DNA from 2 places in the Bacillus aerius genome. Region 2 is predicted to be linked to the other one. Evidence: a T-box and tRNA genes for the amino acid it is inferred to sense, from the RefSeq annotation. Region 2 holds a T-box; the other holds one or more tRNA genes.

Region 1 (9,412 bases), 1.4 Mb from region 2:
AGCTCTGTTGTTAGGGAAGAACAAGTGCAAGAGTAACTGCTTGCACCTTGACGGTACCTAACCAGAAAGCCACGGCTAACTACGTGCCAGCAGCCGCGGTAATACGTAGGTGGCAAGCGTTGTCCGGAATTATTGGGCGTAAAGGGCTCGCAGGCGGTTTCTTAAGTCTGATGTGAAAGCCCCCGGCTCAACCGGGGAGGGTCATTGGAAACTGGGAAACTTGAGTGCAGAAGAGGAGAGTGGAATTCCACGTGTAGCGGTGAAATGCGTAGAGATGTGGAGGAACACCAGTGGCGAAGGCGACTCTCTGGTCTGTAACTGACGCTGAGGAGCGAAAGCGTGGGGAGCGAACAGGATTAGATACCCTGGTAGTCCACGCCGTAAACGATGAGTGCTAAGTGTTAGGGGGTTTCCGCCCCTTAGTGCTGCAGCTAACGCATTAAGCACTCCGCCTGGGGAGTACGGTCGCAAGACTGAAACTCAAAGGAATTGACGGGGGCCCGCACAAGCGGTGGAGCATGTGGTTTAATTCGAAGCAACGCGAAGAACCTTACCAGGTCTTGACATCCTCTGACAACCCTAGAGATAGGGCTTTCCCTTCGGGGACAGAGTGACAGGTGGTGCATGGTTGTCGTCAGCTCGTGTCGTGAGATGTTGGGTTAAGTCCCGCAACGAGCGCAACCCTTGATCTTAGTTGCCAGCATTCAGTTGGGCACTCTAAGGTGACTGCCGGTGACAAACCGGAGGAAGGTGGGGATGACGTCAAATCATCATGCCCCTTATGACCTGGGCTACACACGTGCTACAATGGACAGAACAAAGGGCTGCGAGACCGCAAGGTTTAGCCAATCCCACAAATCTGTTCTCAGTTCGGATCGCAGTCTGCAACTCGACTGCGTGAAGCTGGAATCGCTAGTAATCGCGGATCAGCATGCCGCGGTGAATACGTTCCCGGGCCTTGTACACACCGCCCGTCACACCACGAGAGTTTGCAACACCCGAAGTCGGTGAGGTAACCTTTATGGAGCCAGCCGCCGAAGGTGGGGCAGATGATTGGGGTGAAGTCGTAACAAGGTAGCCGTATCGGAAGGTGCGGCTGGATCACCTCCTTTCTAAGGATATATGGAGCAGCGTACGTTTTTCGTCTTGTTTAGTTTTGAAGGATCATTCCTTCAAACATGTCTCTAGCGAGACAGGATTGTTCTTTGAAAACTAGATAACAATAAGTAATACATTCACATTGAATGCAATGCAAAGTTCATCACACATAGTGATTCTTTCTAAAGTAAGAAATGGTTAAGTTAGAAAGGGCGCACGGTGGATGCCTTGGCACTAGGAGCCGATGAAGGACGGGACGAACACCGATATGCTTCGGGGAGCTGTAAGCAAGCTTTGATCCGGAGATTTCCGAATGGGGAAACCCACTGCTCGTAATGGAGTAGTATCCATACTTGAATACATAGAGTATGAGAAGGCATACCCGGGGAACTGAAACATCTAAGTACCCGGAGGAAGAGAAAGCAAATGCGATTCCCTGAGTAGCGGCGAGCGAAACGGGAACAGCCCAAACCAAGAGGCTTGCCTCTTGGGGTTGTAGGACACTCTATACGGAGTTACAAAGGAACGATATAAGCGAAGAGGTCTGGAAAGGCCCGCCAAAGAAGGTAACAGCCCTGTAACTGAAATGTTGTTCTCTCCAGAGTGGATCCTGAGTACGGCGGAACACGTGAAATTCCGTCGGAATCCGGGAGGACCATCTCCCAAGGCTAAATACTCCCTAGTGACCGATAGTGAACCAGTACCGTGAGGGAAAGGTGAAAAGCACCCCGGAAGGGGAGTGAAATAGATCCTGAAACCGTGTGCCTACAAGTAGTCAGAGCCCGTTAACGGGTGATGGCGTGCCTTTTGTAGAATGAACCGGCGAGTTACGATCCCGTGCAAGGTTAAGCAGAAGATGCGGAGCCGCAGCGAAAGCGAGTCTGAATAGGGCGCATGAGTACGTGGTCGTAGACCCGAAACCAGGTGATCTACCCATGTCCAGGGTGAAGTTCAGGTAACACTGAATGGAGGCCCGAACCCACGCACGTTGAAAAGTGCGGGGATGAGGTGTGGGTAGGGGTGAAATGCCAATCGAACCTGGAGATAGCTGGTTCTCTCCGAAATAGCTTTAGGGCTAGCCTCAAGGTAAGAGTCTCGGAGGTAGAGCACTGATTGGACTAGGGGCCCCTACCGGGTTACCGAATTCAGTCAAACTCCGAATGCCGATGACTTATCCTTGGGAGTCAGACTGCGAGTGATAAGATCCGTAGTCGAAAGGGAAACAGCCCAGACCGCCAGCTAAGGTCCCAAAGTATACGTTAAGTGGAAAAGGATGTGGAGTTGCTTAGACAACCAGGATGTTGGCTTAGAAGCAGCCACCATTTAAAGAGTGCGTAATAGCTCACTGGTCGAGTGACTCTGCGCCGAAAATGTACCGGGGCTAAACGTATCACCGAAGCTGCGGACTGTTCTTACGAACAGTGGTAGGAGAGCGTTCTAAGTGCAGTGAAGTCAGACCGGAAGGACTGGTGGAGCGCTTAGAAGTGAGAATGCCGGTATGAGTAGCGAAAGACGGGTGAGAATCCCGTCCACCGAATGCCTAAGGTTTCCTGAGGAAGGCTCGTCCGCTCAGGGTTAGTCGGGACCTAAGCCGAGGCCGAAAGGCGTAGGCGATGGACAACAGGTTGATATTCCTGTACCACCTCCTCACCATTTGAGCAATGGGGGGACGCAGGAGGATAGGGTAAGCGCGGTATTGGATATCCGCGTCCAAGCAGTTAGGCTGGGAAATAGGCAAATCCGTTTCCCGTGAAGGCTGAGCTGTGATGGCGAGCGAAATTTAGTAGCGAAGTTCCTGATTCCACACTGCCAAGAAAAGCCTCTAGCGAGGTGAGAGGTGCCCGTACCGCAAACCGACACAGGTAGGCGAGGAGAGAATCCTAAGGTGATCGAGAGAACTCTCGTTAAGGAACTCGGCAAAATGACCCCGTAACTTCGGGAGAAGGGGTGCTTCTTAGGGTGTTAAAGCCCCGAGAAGCCGCAGTGAATAGGCCCAGGCGACTGTTTAGCAAAAACACAGGTCTCTGCGAAGCCGTAAGGCGAAGTATAGGGGCTGACGCCTGCCCGGTGCTGGAAGGTTAAGAGGAGCGCTTAGCGTAAGCGAAGGTGCGAATTGAAGCCCCAGTAAACGGCGGCCGTAACTATAACGGTCCTAAGGTAGCGAAATTCCTTGTCGGGTAAGTTCCGACCCGCACGAAAGGCGCAACGATCTGGGCACTGTCTCAACGAGAGACTCGGTGAAATTATAGTACCTGTGAAGATGCAGGTTACCCGCGACAGGACGGAAAGACCCCGTGGAGCTTTACTGCAGCCTGATATTGAATGTTGGTACAGCTTGTACAGGATAGGTAGGAGCCTTGGAAACCGGAGCGCTAGCTTCGGTGGAGGCATCGGTGGGATACTACCCTGGCTGTATTGACCTTCTAACCCGCTGCCCTTATCGGGCAGGGAGACAGTGTCAGGTGGGCAGTTTGACTGGGGCGGTCGCCTCCTAAAATGTAACGGAGGCGCCCAAAGGTTCCCTCAGAATGGTTGGAAATCATTCGCAGAGTGTAAAGGCACAAGGGAGCTTGACTGCGAGACCTACAAGTCGAGCAGGGACGAAAGTCGGGCTTAGTGATCCGGTGGTTCCGCATGGAAGGGCCATCGCTCAACGGATAAAAGCTACCCCGGGGATAACAGGCTTATCTCCCCCAAGAGTCCACATCGACGGGGAGGTTTGGCACCTCGATGTCGGCTCATCGCATCCTGGGGCTGTAGTCGGTCCCAAGGGTTGGGCTGTTCGCCCATTAAAGCGGTACGCGAGCTGGGTTCAGAACGTCGTGAGACAGTTCGGTCCCTATCCGTCGCGGGCGCAGGAAATTTGAGAGGAGCTGTCCTTAGTACGAGAGGACCGGGATGGACGCACCGCTGGTGTACCAGTTGTTCTGCCAAGGGCATCGCTGGGTAGCTATGTGCGGACGGGATAAGTGCTGAAAGCATCTAAGCATGAAGCCCCCCTCAAGATGAGATTTCCCATTCCGCAAGGAAGTAAGATCCCTGAAAGATGATCAGGTTGATAGGTCTGAGGTGGAAGCGTGGTGACACGTGGAGCTGACAGATACTAATAGATCGAGGACTTAACCTATATTCTAATGTGAAAAATGAACATTGTTATCTAGTTTTGAGAGAACATTCTCTCCATCAGGTTTGGTGGCGATAGCGAAGAGGTCACACCCGTTCCCATACCGAACACGGAAGTTAAGCTCTTCAGCGCCGATGGTAGTTGGGGGTTTCCCCCTGTGAGAGTAGGACGCCGCCAAGCTTTTCAAAGGATCAGTTCCAGTCGGAACTGGTCTTTTTTGTGTTTTAATAAATGATATATCTATTTATATTGAAAATAGTGGTCTTTCACTACATTCTCAATAACTCATTCATTTCTTCCCCTTTACTGAAATTCTAGACATTCTATAAAATTCTTATCATCCAATCTCGTCGCTCGCTCATCTTGCTAAGAGTCAATATCAACATCGAAAGAGTAAACATGTCTAAAAAGGATCTTCTCCTCTGGCAACCATATGTAGCGAACTGCGCTTGCTGCTAGATCATTGAAACCTACATAAGAGAGCAAAGGGCATCTTGGTTTGCTAATGAGAGAGGGGAGGAAGATTTGAGTTAAGCACCACAATGTTTGATGAGGCAAGGGAACATTGAGACGAATTTTTGGAAAATGACCAGGATCAATTTAATATAAAGCAAATATACAAAATGGTTTCTCGGAAAAATAAAATAATAAAAAAATTCGTTTCTATATGCATGTTATCTGAGGATTTAAGGAATAAGACAAACATTTTTCAGCTTTAAAAGAGCTGTTTTTACATTGAAAAAGCGCTATTAATGCCCTTTTTAACAAAAAAACATAAAAAAATGAAAAAAAGACTTTTAAAATGAAGAGACAAGTGGTAAACTTCTTTAGGTGACTTAACGAAAAGATGTGAAAAAATAGCTTTAAAATAAATTCAAAAATTATTTTAAAAAAGTCTTTACAAACAATATCTTATCGTTATATAATACTATTTGTCAGATCGAGAGACATTCGAAACGACACAATATGGAGGATTAGCTCAGCTGGGAGAGCATCTGCCTTACAAGCAGAGGGTCGGCGGTTCGAGCCCGTCATCCTCCACCATATTTATTCTTACATAATGTTAGGATAGATAAAGCCGGTGTAGCTCAACTGGTAGAGCAACTGACTTGTAATCAGTAGGTTGGGGGTTCAAGTCCTCTTGCCGGCACCACTTTCATATGGTAAGATAGACAAGTCGCTTTAAAAGCGAGCCATTAGCTCAGTTGGTAGAGCATCTGACTTTTAATCAGAGGGTCGAAGGTTCGAGTCCTTCATGGCTCACCATTTTCATGCGGGTGTGGCGGAATTGGCAGACGCGCTAGACTTAGGATCTAGTGTCTTTATGACGTGGGGGTTCAAGTCCCTTCACCCGCATTGCCAAACAACATAAAGAAATCCTGTAATGCGGAAGTAGTTCAGTGGTAGAACACCACCTTGCCAAGGTGGGGGTCGCGGGTTCGAATCCCGTCTTCCGCTTATACCATCCACGCCGGGGTGGTGGAATTGGCAGACACACAGGACTTAAAATCCTGCGGTAGGTGACTACCGTGCCGGTTCAAGTCCGGCCCTCGGCATTATAAAATAAGCGCCCGTAGCTCAATTGGATAGAGCGTTTGACTACGGATCAAAAGGTTAGGGGTTCGACTCCTCTCGGGCGCGCCATTAAGATCGGGAAGTAGCTCAGCTTGGTAGAGCACTTGGTTTGGGACCAAGGGGTCGCAGGTTCGAATCCTGTCTTCCCGACCATCTTTTATGGGGCCTTAGCTCAGCTGGGAGAGCGCCTGCCTTGCACGCAGGAGGTCAGCGGTTCGATCCCGCTAGGCTCCACCAATATGATCTTTGAAAACTAAACAAGACAAAACGTACCTGTTAATTCGAGTTTTTATAAAAAATCCTATGATACATCATAGGTAGTCAGTCAAACGCTGACGAAAAACAAAACTTCGGTTTTGTACTTTTTCGGAGAGTTTGATCCTGGCTCAGGACGAACGCTGGCGGCGTGCCTAATACATGCAAGTCGAGCGGACAGAAGGGAGCTTGCTCCCGGATGTTAGCGGCGGACGGGTGAGTAACACGTGGGTAACCTGCCTGTAAGACTGGGATAACTCCGGGAAACCGGAGCTAATACCGGATAGTTCCTTGAACCGCATGGTTCAAGGATGAAAGACGGTTTCGGCTGTCACTTACAGATGGACCCGCGGCGCATTAGCTAGTTGGTGAGGTAACGGCTCACCAAGGCGACGATGCGTAGCCGACCTGAGAGGGTGATCGGCCACACTGGGACTGAGACACGGCCCAGACTCCTACGGGAGGCAGCAGTAGGGAATCTTCCGCAATGGACGAAAGTCTGACGGAGCAACGCCGCGTGAGTGATGAAGGTTTTCGGATCGTAAAGCTCTGTTGTTAGGGAAGAACAAGTGCAAGAGTAACTGCTTGCACCTTGACGGTACCTAACCAGAAAGCCACGGCTAACTACGTGCCAGCAGCCGCGGTAATACGTAGGTGGCAAGCGTTGTCCGGAATTATTGGGCGTAAAGGGCTCGCAGGCGGTTTCTTAAGTCTGATGTGAAAGCCCCCGGCTCAACCGGGGAGGGTCATTGGAAACTGGGAAACTTGAGTGCAGAAGAGGAGAGTGGAATTCCACGTGTAGCGGTGAAATGCGTAGAGATGTGGAGGAACACCAGTGGCGAAGGCGACTCTCTGGTCTGTAACTGACGCTGAGGAGCGAAAGCGTGGGGAGCGAACAGGATTAGATACCCTGGTAGTCCACGCCGTAAACGATGAGTGCTAAGTGTTAGGGGGTTTCCGCCCCTTAGTGCTGCAGCTAACGCATTAAGCACTCCGCCTGGGGAGTACGGTCGCAAGACTGAAACTCAAAGGAATTGACGGGGGCCCGCACAAGCGGTGGAGCATGTGGTTTAATTCGAAGCAACGCGAAGAACCTTACCAGGTCTTGACATCCTCTGACAACCCTAGAGATAGGGCTTTCCCTTCGGGGACAGAGTGACAGGTGGTGCATGGTTGTCGTCAGCTCGTGTCGTGAGATGTTGGGTTAAGTCCCGCAACGAGCGCAACCCTTGATCTTAGTTGCCAGCATTCAGTTGGGCACTCTAAGGTGACTGCCGGTGACAAACCGGAGGAAGGTGGGGATGACGTCAAATCATCATGCCCCTTATGACCTGGGCTACACACGTGCTACAATGGACAGAACAAAGGGCTGCGAGACCGCAAGGTTTAGCCAATCCCACAAATCTGTTCTCAGTTCGGATCGCAGTCTGCAACTCGACTGCGTGAAGCTGGAATCGCTAGTAATCGCGGATCAGCATGCCGCGGTGAATACGTTCCCGGGCCTTGTACACACCGCCCGTCACACCACGAGAGTTTGCAACACCCGAAGTCGGTGAGGTAACCTTTATGGAGCCAGCCGCCGAAGGTGGGGCAGATGATTGGGGTGAAGTCGTAACAAGGTAGCCGTATCGGAAGGTGCGGCTGGATCACCTCCTTTCTAAGGATATATGGAGCAGTGTGCGTTTTCGTCTTGTTTAGTTTTGAAGGATCATTCCTTCAAACATGTCTCTAGCGAGACAGGATTGTTCTTTGAAAACTAGATAACAATAAGTAATACATTCACATTGAATGCAATGCAAAGTTCATCACACATAGTGATTCTTTCTAAAGTAAGAAATGGTTAAGTTAGAAAGGGCGCACGGTGGATGCCTTGGCACTAGGAGCCGATGAAGGACGGGACGAACACCGATATGCTTCGGGGAGCTGTAAGCAAGCTTTGATCCGGAGATTTCCGAATGGGGAAACCCACTGCTCGTAATGGAGTAGTATCCATACTTGAATACATAGAGTATGAGAAGGCATACCCGGGGAACTGAAACATCTAAGTACCCGGAGGAAGAGAAAGCAAATGCGATTCCCTGAGTAGCGGCGAGCGAAACGGGAACAGCCCAAACCAAGAGGCTTGCCTCTTGGGGTTGTAGGACACTCTATACGGAGTTACAAAGGAACGATATAAGCGAAGAGGTCTGGAAAGGCCCGCCAAAGAAGGTAACAGCCCTGTAACTGAAATGTTGTTCTCTCCAGAGTGGATCCTGAGTACGGCGGAACACGTGAAATTCCGTCGGAATCCGGGAGGACCATCTCCCAAGGCTAAATACTCCCTAGTGACCGATAGTGAACCAGTACCGTGAGGGAAAGGTGAAAAGCACCCCGGAAGGGGAGTGAAATAGATCCTGAAACCGTGTGCCTACAAGTAGTCAGAGCCCGTTAACGGGTGATGGCGTGCCTTTTGTAGAATGAACCGGCGAGTTACGATCCCGTGCAAGGTTAAGCAGAAGATGCGGAGCCGCAGCGAAAGCGAGTCTGAATAGGGCGCATGAGTACGTGGTCGTAGACCCGAAACCAGGTGATCTACCCATGTCCAGGGTGAAGTTCAGGTAACACTGAATGGAGGCCCGAACCCACGCACGTTGAAAAGTGCGGGGATGAGGTGTGGGTAGGGGTGAAATGCCAATCGAACCTGGAGATAGCTGGTTCTCTCCGAAATAGCTTTAGGGCTAGCCTCAAGGTAAGAGTCTCGGAGGTAGAGCACTGATTGGACTAGGGGCCCCTACCGGGTTACCGAATTCAGTCAAACTCCGAATGCCGATGACTTATCCTTGGGAGTCAGACTGCGAGTGATAAGATCCGTAGTCGAAAGGGAAACAGCCCAGACCGCCAGCTAAGGTCCCAAAGTATACGTTAAGTGGAAAAGGATGTGGAGTTGCTTAGACAACCAGGATGTTGGCTTAGAAGCAGCCACCATTTAAAGAGTGCGTAATAGCTCACTGGTCGAGTGACTCTGCGCCGAAAATGTACCGGGGCTAAACGTATCACCGAAGCTGCGGACTGTTCTTACGAACAGTGGTAGGAGAGCGTTCTAAGTGCAGTGAAGTCAGACCGGAAGGACTGGTGGAGCGCTTAGAAGTGAGAATGCCGGTATGAGTAGCGAAAGACGGGTGAGAATCCCGTCCACCGAATGCCTAAGGTTTCCTGAGGAAGGCTCGTCCGCTCAGGGTTAGTCGGGACCTAAGCCGAGGCCGAAAGGCGTAGGCGATGGACAACAGGTTGATATTCCTGTACCACCTCCTCACCATTTGAGCAATGGGGGGACGCAGGAGGATAGGGTAAGCGCGGTATTGGATATCCGCGTCCAAGCAG
Region 2 (9,412 bases):
CTCCGCCTCCGCCGCAGATTTCAGCTGCCTGCTTCACAAGTTTTCCTGCATGAAGACCTTTTTCAATGACGTCTTTCGTCACACCGGCTGAAATGTTGACTTTTCCATTTTGAACAGCGCCAAGTACGATGACAGCTGAACCTAATTTCGCTTTTAAGTCATCAACCATCGTTCTTAAATGGTTCATGTCTTTGGCGTTTACTTTTTCAGTTAACACGTTCACTCCGCCAACTTCGATCACTTTTTCTAAAATAGAGCCAGCTTCTGCTTGACTTAATTTCGCAAGAAGTGATTCGTTTTCTCTTTGAACTTCTTTTAAATCAGCCTGCAAGGAAGCGATGCGTTTTGGTACATCTTTTGTATTTGATTTCAGTTCATTAGCTGCCTTTTCTAAAATCGCAAGCTGATCATTTAATTCTTCATAAGCACCTTTACCTGTTACAGCCTCAATACGGCGTGTTCCAGCACCAATACCCGATTCAGATGCAATTTTAAACAATCCGATCTCCGCAGTGTTTTGAACGTGACAGCCTCCGCATAACTCGATGCTGTAATCACCCACTTGCACCACACGGACAATATCGCCATACTTCTCGCCAAACAGCGCCATTGCGCCCATTTCTTTTGCTTCAGCAATTGGTTTCAGGTCAATGGCAACCGAAATGCCTTCCCAAATCTTTTCGTTGACGATTTTTTCAATTTGTGACAATTCTTCTTTTGTTACTTGTCCAAAGTGAGAAAAGTCAAAGCGAAGTCTGTTTTCATTCACAAGTGAACCCGCTTGGTTAACGTGGCTGCCCAATACATCTTTTAGCGCTTGGTGCAAAAGATGTGTCGCTGTGTGATTTTTCACAATGCCTTTTCGAAGCGCTGATTCGACTTCTGCAGTGACTTCAATGCCTTTTTGAACCGTACCACTTACGACGACTCCTTCGTGGACATGCTGGCCGTTTGGCGCCTTTTTCACATCTTTGATATCAATGATCGCTTCGGCACTTTTTAACGTTCCTTTATCCGCCACTTGTCCGCCGCTTTCCGCATAGAAAGGTGTTTCATCTAATAAAATTTGCACCGTTTCCCCTTCGTGAGCTTCTGTGACAATTTCACCGTTTTGAAGCAATTCGATAATACGAGCATCTGCAGTTAAATTTTCATAGCCTACAAACGTACTTTCTGCTTTAATATCGCCTAAAGCCCCGCCTTGAACCTGCATACTACCTACATCTTGTCTGGCATTTCTTGCACGTTCACGCTGCTTCTCCATTTCTAGCTGGAAGCCTTCACGATCGACTGTCATGTTCTCATCTTCTGCATATTCTTCTGTGAGTTCGACCGGGAATCCATATGTGTCATAAAGCTTAAACACATCTATACCGGAAATTTGTGAGCTGCCATTGTCTCGTTCTTTTTTGATCACTTCTGATAAAATGGCTAACCCTTCATTCAGTGTCTCATGGAAACGCTCTTCTTCATTTTTGATCACTTTTGCAATAAATTCTTCTTTTGCTTGAACATCTGGATAGAAATCCTTCATGATCTCCGCAACAACTGGAACTAGGTCATACATAAATGGACGGTGGATATGGATCGTTTTTGCATAACGCACAGCACGGCGCAGCAAACGTCTTAACACATAACCTCGGCCTTCATTAGAAGGAAGTGCTCCGTCACTGACGGCAAAGGCAACAGTACGAATGTGGTCAGCAATGACTTTAAATGCTGTGTCTTTTTCTTTTGACTCCCCATAGCTTTCTCCTGAAATCGTTTCTACTGCACGAATAATCGGCATGAACAGGTCTGTATCAAAGTTCGTCGGTACGTTTTGAATAACAGAGACCATACGCTCAAGACCCATTCCTGTATCAATGTTTTTCTTCGGAAGCGGTGTGTATGTACCATCTGGATTATGGTTAAATTCAGAAAAAACAAGATTCCATACTTCTAGATAACGTTCATTTTCTCCGCCTGGATATAATTCAGGGTCGTTCATGTCGTTGCCATATGCTTCGCCGCGATCATAGAAAATTTCTGTATTCGGACCACTTGGCCCCTCGCCAATATCCCAGAAGTTGCCCTCTAGACGAATAATTCGTTCCTCAGGGACACCAATTTTATCTCTCCAAAGAACATACGCTTCTTCATCCTCTGGATGTACCGTTACAGATAACAGATTCGGATCAAAGCCAATCCACTCGTCACTTGTGAGGAATTCCCAAGCCCATTCGATTGCCTCTTCTTTGAAATAGTCTCCAATAGAGAAGTTGCCCAGCATTTCAAAAAACGTATGATGGCGTGCTGTTTTCCCTACATTTTCAATGTCATTTGTACGAATTGATTTTTGTGCGTTGCAAATACGTGGATTCTCAGGCACGACGCGGCCATCGAAGTATTTCTTTAATGTTGCCACCCCGCTGTTAATCCATAGAAGTGTTGGATCGTCATGCGGTACGAGGGACGCACTCGGTTCGACAGCATGTCCTTTTTCTTTAAAAAAATCTAAAAACATTTGACGTACTTGAGCTGAAGTTAAAGTTTTCATCATAAATCCTCCCTTTTTTATTCTCAATCTTCACACAAACGAAAAAACATCCCGCCCTATGCAAGCAAAAAACTACTTACACAGGGACGAGATGCTCTCGCGGTACCACCCTGATTATAGACATATGCGTCTATCACCTTCACATCCGATAACGCCGGAAGAGAGCGGCAGTGTTTATCTGCACTCGGGACTAGCTTCCGTTAAAGGTCTGATAAGGCTTTTCTCAGCAAACAAAGCCTCTCTCTGCAACAGCTTTTTAACGTACTCGGGTCCGTCATTGAATTCAATATGTATGAATCGAAATTATTATAGACAACTCGGCTCGTCTTGTCAATGAACGCTTCGTCTCATGTGAATATATTGCACAATGATGACCCTCATAATGGCTGCGGACGGCACGGCTAAAATCATCCCAATCAAGCCAAACAACTCACCTCCAGCAAGTAACACCAGCATGATCACGACAGGATGCATATGCAGGCTTCTCCCGACAATGATCGGACTCAGTACATTGCTTTCTAAAAATTGAAGCACGGCTACTGTAATTAGCACAATGATCACTGACTTCACTGAGATGGTAAAAGCAATAAAGACAGCTGGAATCGCTCCAATAATCGGGCCAAAATACGGAATGACATTCGTTGCACCGATTAACATACCTAGTACAAGCGGATATGGAATATGAAACAGCCAAAGAACAATGGCAGCAGCTCCCCCAATTAAAGAACAGACAAGCAATTGCCCTCTAATATAATCCCCAAGTGAGTCATCCACTGCTTTCACAAAGGCATGTCCCCTTTTTCGGAAGCTTGGCGGGGTTAAATACCATGCTGCCCGCTTCATCGTGTTCATATCTTTCACCATATAAAAGACAAGAAAAGGAATAAGTGCAGCAACTAAGGCGTAATCAAGCAGTACTTTACAGCTAAGAATCATCCGCTCTGCCCCATTTGCGGCATACGTCTCAGATTGGACAATAAAACGATCCAGCCGTTCATGTAGTCCATCAGGCCAGTGGCTTGTATGACGATGAACATGTGATAAAGCACCATTATACGTTTCGGCAAGCATGGGAATTTGCTCCGACAATTCATTTAACTGAGCGATTAAAACCGGTGCCCCTTTATACACAGCCAAACCAATACCGCCAAAAAACAGCACATATATCAATAAGAGACTGACCGTCCTTGGCAAACCTCGCTTATGTAGTCTTTCAACAATTGGATAAAGAAGATAAGAAATAAAAATAGCGATAAGAAGCGGGATCAAAACCGCTTTGAGCAATAAAAAAATAGGCATCCATAACTCGTCGAGCTGAACCAAAATGAGTAAAGACGCAAGGACAAGCAGTACACCTGCAGCATACATTAGAAACTCGATCGGACGTTTCTTCACCTTTTTCACCTCTCTTCTTATTGTTTAACCAACTTCTGCAATTATCCATGTAAATAAAATTTGTCCTAACTTTGTTAAAAATGAATACACATGAAACATACGGCTCCATCCAAAGTCACTGTTTGCTGTAAAATCTCGTTAGAAAATATTCCATTATTTTCTTATTTTTGCCTCATTTATGCTAGAATCCACTTTAGCTCAATCATTAGAAGAGGAGGTTCTTCATGATCACATTCGAAGAAGTCAACAAGCATTACGGCCAGTTCCATGTACTTAAGGACATTAACCTACATATTCAAAAAGGTGAGGTTGTTGTGATCATCGGTCCTTCAGGGTCTGGAAAAAGCACGATGCTTAGATGTATCAATCGTCTTGAAAGCATTGATGAAGGAAAAGTCCTTGTCAATCAAGTGTCTGTTCAGCATCCGAAAACCAACATCAATCTCATCAGGCAAAATATCGGGATGGTGTTTCAGCACTTCCATCTTTATCCGCATAAGACGGTGCTTGAAAACATTATGCTTGCGCCGATGAAGGTTAAAAAAGTGAGCAAAGAAGAAGCAAAGGAAACAGCTGAATTTTATTTAAATAAAGTTGGCATTCCTGAGAAAGCAGACACCTACCCTTCTAGACTCTCAGGAGGACAGCAGCAGCGTGTGGCAATCGCAAGGGGACTTGCAATGAAACCTGAGGTCATGCTTTTCGATGAACCAACATCAGCTCTTGATCCAGAGATGATCGGTGAGGTGCTAGATGTGATGAAACAGCTGGCAAGGGAAGGGATGACAATGGTCGTTGTCACGCACGAGATGGGATTTGCCCGTGAAGTCGCAGATCGCATTGTGTTTATTGATGAAGGAAGAATTCTTGAAGAATCTACACCAGCTGCCTTTTATGAAAAACCGCGCGAGAAACGCGCTCAGCTCTTTTTAAGCCGTATTTTAAATCACTAGGGGGAATGAATTTGATGAAAAAAATGAAACGCTTTGGCCTATTACTGTTGATGACTTGCTGTATGATCGCTCTCGCTGCTTGTGGATCTGCCGAGAAAGGCTCAACTGATGCAAAACAAGGCAGCTCATTAGAAGCCATTAAGAAAGACAAAAAAATCGTTTTCGGTGTGAAAAACGATACTCGTTTATTCGGTCTAAAAAATCCTAGTAACGGGGATATTGAAGGGTTTGATATTGATATCGCAAAAGCGATCACTAAAGAAATGCTCGGTGATGAAGGAAAAGCAGAATTCAAAGAAGTGACATCTAAAACAAGGATTCCTTTACTGCAAAAAGGAGATATTCATGCCATTGTTGCCACAATGACGATCACAGAAGAGCGTAAAAAAGAGGTCAATTTCTCAGATGTTTACTTTGAAGCAGGACAATCACTGCTTGTGAAAAAAGGCAGCGACATTCAATCGATTGATGATCTTAAAAAAGGTACGAAGGTGCTTGCAGTGAAAGGGTCCACTTCTTCTCAAAACATTCGCGAAAAAGCACCAGAAGCATCCGTTTTAGAATTTGAAAATTACCAAGAAGCCTTTACAGCCTTAAAATCAAATCAAGGGCAAGTTCTGACAACTGATAATGCAATTTTATTTGGCATGGCAGACGAAGATTCAAATTATGAAGTCGTTGGCGGAACATTTACCGATGAGCCTTATGGCATCGCTGTGAAAAAAGGCGATGAAAAATTGACAGAAGCCATTAATAAAGCGTTAAAGGCATTAAAAGATAATGGAGAGTATGACAAGATTCATAAAAAATGGATCAAAGAATAATCAATTGACTCGATTAATCTCAACACCCTCAGGAGAGCCGCTTGCCGGCTCCTCTGTTGATTAGGAAGGAAGTGAACTGATTGCTGCGGTTTTCCATTTTAACTGAGAACTTCCATCTTTATTTAGAAGGGTTTAAATATACGATTGGTGCAAGTGTCATTGCGTTGATTGGAAGCTTTTTCATCGGTACACTCATTGCCATTATGAGAATTGCGCCACTAAGGCCGCTCAACTGGTTAGGGACGGCTTACGTGGAATTTATTCGGAATATTCCGTTATTATTGATCACCTTTGTGTTCTTTTTTGGTTTACCGGTACTTGGCATTGTGGCAGATGGCTTTACAGCAGGAACCATTGCCCTCTCCATTTATACGTCTGCTTTTATCGCTGAAGCCATTCGTGCAGGTATACAAGCTGTACCGCTTGGACAAATGGAAGCAGCTAGAGCTTCTGGTCTGTCATATGGCGGAACGATGCGATATATTATTCTGCCGCAGGCAATCAAAATTGTCATTCCACCACTTGGGAATCAATTTATCAATCTTGTGAAAAACTCGTCTATTTTAGGTGTCATTGCAGGGTTTGATCTGATGTACCAAGGAGACCTTATCGCTTCGAGAACGTTTGTGACATTTGATGTATACATCTTTGTTGCCATGTTCTATCTTCTATTGACCATTCCGCTTAGTCTAGGCGTTGGTTATTTAGAAAAAAGATTAGCCCGAAGCCACTAGAAAGGAGGAAACACAATGGATTTTATAGGTGCCTACCAGCCCGATCATCTCGCCTTTTTACTTGAAGGATTTGCTGTCACCTTAAAAGTGGCTTTTATCTCCATCATTTTAAGCTTTATCATCGGATTAGTCGTTGGCACATTGAGGTTCGCACAAATCCCTATTTTATCAAAGGTGCTTGCGGTCATTGTTGAAACCGTTCGGAACCTGCCGCTTTTGCTGATCATCTTTTTTACGTATTTCGCCCTACCTGAAATCGGTATTAAGCTGAGCATTACGGCCTCTGCCATTGCGGCTTTAACCGTGTTTGAATCTGCCATGCTGTCAGAAATCATTCGCAGTGGATTAAAATCAATTGATAAAGGACAAATCGAAGCGGCCAGATCCTCTGGTTTAACCTATATTCAAACATTAAAAATGATTATCATGCCACAGGCATTACGCCGAATGGTCCCGCCGATTGTCAGTCAATTTATTTCTCTTTTAAAAGATACATCGCTTGCCGTTGTGATTGCCCTTCCAGAACTATTGCATCACGCGCAGATTTTAAATGGTCAAAGCCAATCTTACTTACTTCCTATTTTCCTCTTGGCGGCCATGATGTATTTTGTTGTGAACTTCAGCTTGTCTATACTTGCACGGAGATTAGAGTACAGGCAGGCATAAAAAAAGGACATCCGCTCATGATGGATGTCCCTTTCTGTTTAAAGCATTCGCATAACTCGTTTTCTCATCTTTTTCATATCCCGCTTAGATGGCATATCATATCGACTTGCAAAGTGATATGCGAGTGCACCTGCACCAAGCGTTAATAGTGAAGAAGTCATTTTGCCCATTCGAAATTCCCCCTTAACACTTATAGTTGAATTGAACGTTCATCGTCACTAAACAGGTCATCTAAACTGCTTAGTGTACCGTCTTCCTCCACTTGGTGAGTAGATATTTTGCCTTTTGACAGTGTCAATTCAATAAAACAGCCCCAGCAATAATATTGATTGACCCCAATTTTTCCGATGTCTTTACATTTGCAATTTGGGCAAATGAGCATACTCAGCACCTCTTTACGTTCGGTTTAGAACAAGTGCTTCCTTTTGAACATCCATCAAGGTTCCGGCAGCATGCAGCTGCTTTCGAATCCCTGATAGCTCTGTAAAGAAGCCGTCCGAGAGTTCATATGCTACGATTATGCCCGAATTTGTACAAAAGTATACATCTTCCAAAACACCTAATGTTTCACCATCTGGCGTACGGATCATTTTCTTTTTTAATTTCGAAAAGAAGAAGGATGGGGCGGAGGTATCTATCTCGATGCCCTTCTGGCAGCTCACATATAGACCTTTGTCTGTCAGTTTGTCGCCAGCTGAGAATGGGATGAAAGCACAGTCTTTCTTTTTCCCATCTAAAACATATCCCCCGCAGCTGCCGCCGGCTAAAAAGCAAATATCTTTGATCGCCCCAAGTGAATGAGACAGCTCGTCTGTATAGATCGTCAGTCCTTCAAGCTCTCGACATGTTCTCAAAATGTGATCAACCACCTTTTCGGAACAGTCTTATCGTGTGCGTTTCCTCTATGACTCATACGAAGAAATGGCTTCCATGAAGGAAGCCATTTACTCTTGCATAAAATCAAACGGGGTGATTCCCTCCATGCCAATATTGGCATCGTGTACGCTGAAAGGAAGTTCTTTTTGGAGGGCTGCTAGCTCAGCGTCCATGATTTCTTCCGTTTCAGTAAGACGCATGGTTAAAGATGTTTGTCTGAGGGAGTCTTCATTATTTTTCACGCCCCACTCTAATGCTGATTCCTCACCGCACAAAATTAAAAACTTTTTACTTCGTGTTATGGCCGTGTAAAGCAAATTTCTTCGAAGCATTCGATAATAACTTCTCACGACTGGCAGCACCACGATTGGGAATTCACTGCCCTGAGATTTATGAATCGAGCAACAATAAGCGTGTGTAAATTGATGAAAATCTTTTTTCGTAAACGTGATTTCGTTTCCATCAAAGGAGATGACCGCCATATCTTCTTTTTCCGTGTTTTCTTTCGCATAAAAGATCGAGACAATTTCGCCAATATCTCCATTAAAAATGTTATTCTCCGGCTGATTGACAAGCTGAAGTACCTTATCACCTGTCCGGTAGACGACATCACCAAATGGAATCTCTCTTCCTTTTGGCTTTTTAGGATTCAAAATTTGCTGAAGCATTTTATTCAGTTCATTAATGCCTGCTTTTCCTTTATACATCGGGGCAAGCACTTGTATGTCCTTTGCTGAATAACCCTTTTGCGCAGCATTGCTGACCACTTTCTCGATGACTTCTTTCATTTGGTCACTAGAGCATTGAATAAAGGATCGATCCTTCGAGCGTGCAGTAATATCCTTTGGCAATACACCATTTTTCATATCATGCGCAAGTTCAACAATTGTTGAACCGTCTGCCTGCCGGTAAATATCAGTTAGTGTCACTGCCGGTATAGCTTGTGAAGCAAGCAGGTCTCTTAACACTTGACCAGGTCCGACAGATGGAAGTTGATGTTCGTCTCCAACCATAATGACTTGAATATGATCTGGGATCGCCTTAAACAAATGGTTCGCCAGCCAAATATCCAGCATACTCGATTCATCAATGATGACAAGTTTTCCTTCAATCGGCTGGTCTTCATCATGTGAGAAGCCTTCTGATCCATTCCAGCCTAGCAGCCGGTGAATGGTCACAGCAGGAAGTCCAGTGGATTCGGTCATTCGTTTCGCAGCACGTCCAGTTGGTGCGGCAAGCACGAACGGAAATGCTTCATCTTTTTTATAATCACCCGGGTCAAGAGATACGCCGTGAAGATCGCTGTAAAGCTCGACAATCCCTTTAATGACTGTCGTTTTCCCTGTACCCGGTCCGCCTGTTAAAAGCAGCATTGGAGACATGAGTGCCTTTTGAATGGCTTCTTTTTGGGTTGGTGCATACTGG

What was found. A T-box is a leader RNA that pairs with one kind of tRNA and senses whether it is charged. The one in region 2 lies ahead of alaS (alanine--tRNA ligase), so its partner is inferred to be a tRNA-Ala.
Region 1: it encodes a tRNA-Ala, which carries the amino acid that the T-box ahead of alaS (alanine--tRNA ligase) is inferred to sense. The anticodon was not compared.

What each region holds. Positions count from the first base shown of each region.
Region 1 is NZ_JARYHO010000001.1:3,876,953-3,886,364, forward strand. Features, by position in the region: rRNA gene M2353_RS20080 (16S ribosomal RNA) at 1-1,112, shown strand, start outside; rRNA gene M2353_RS20085 (23S ribosomal RNA) at 1,295-4,225, shown strand; rRNA gene rrf (5S ribosomal RNA) at 4,287-4,402, shown strand; tRNA gene M2353_RS20095 (tRNA-Val) at 5,191-5,266, shown strand; tRNA gene M2353_RS20100 (tRNA-Thr) at 5,300-5,375, shown strand; tRNA gene M2353_RS20105 (tRNA-Lys) at 5,413-5,488, shown strand; tRNA gene M2353_RS20110 (tRNA-Leu) at 5,496-5,578, shown strand; tRNA gene M2353_RS20115 (tRNA-Gly) at 5,609-5,680, shown strand; tRNA gene M2353_RS20120 (tRNA-Leu) at 5,693-5,778, shown strand; tRNA gene M2353_RS20125 (tRNA-Arg) at 5,790-5,866, shown strand; tRNA gene M2353_RS20130 (tRNA-Pro) at 5,874-5,950, shown strand; tRNA gene M2353_RS20135 (tRNA-Ala) at 5,959-6,034, shown strand; rRNA gene M2353_RS20140 (16S ribosomal RNA) at 6,161-7,709, shown strand; partial or broken rRNA gene M2353_RS20145 (23S ribosomal RNA) at 7,891-9,412, shown strand, end outside.
Region 2 is NZ_JARYHO010000001.1:2,431,983-2,441,394, forward strand. Features, by position in the region: gene alaS (alanine--tRNA ligase) at 1-2,539, opposite strand, end outside; T-box leader at 2,619-2,826, opposite strand; gene M2353_RS12620 (AI-2E family transporter) at 2,870-3,907, opposite strand; gene M2353_RS12625 (amino acid ABC transporter ATP-binding protein) at 4,159-4,887, shown strand; gene M2353_RS12630 (transporter substrate-binding domain-containing protein) at 4,902-5,711, shown strand; gene M2353_RS12635 (amino acid ABC transporter permease) at 5,792-6,445, shown strand; gene M2353_RS12640 (amino acid ABC transporter permease) at 6,461-7,111, shown strand; gene M2353_RS12645 (YrzQ family protein) at 7,150-7,281, opposite strand; gene M2353_RS12650 (hypothetical protein) at 7,302-7,493, opposite strand; gene M2353_RS12655 (PRC-barrel domain-containing protein) at 7,507-7,965, opposite strand; gene recD2 (SF1B family DNA helicase RecD2) at 8,056-9,412, opposite strand, start outside.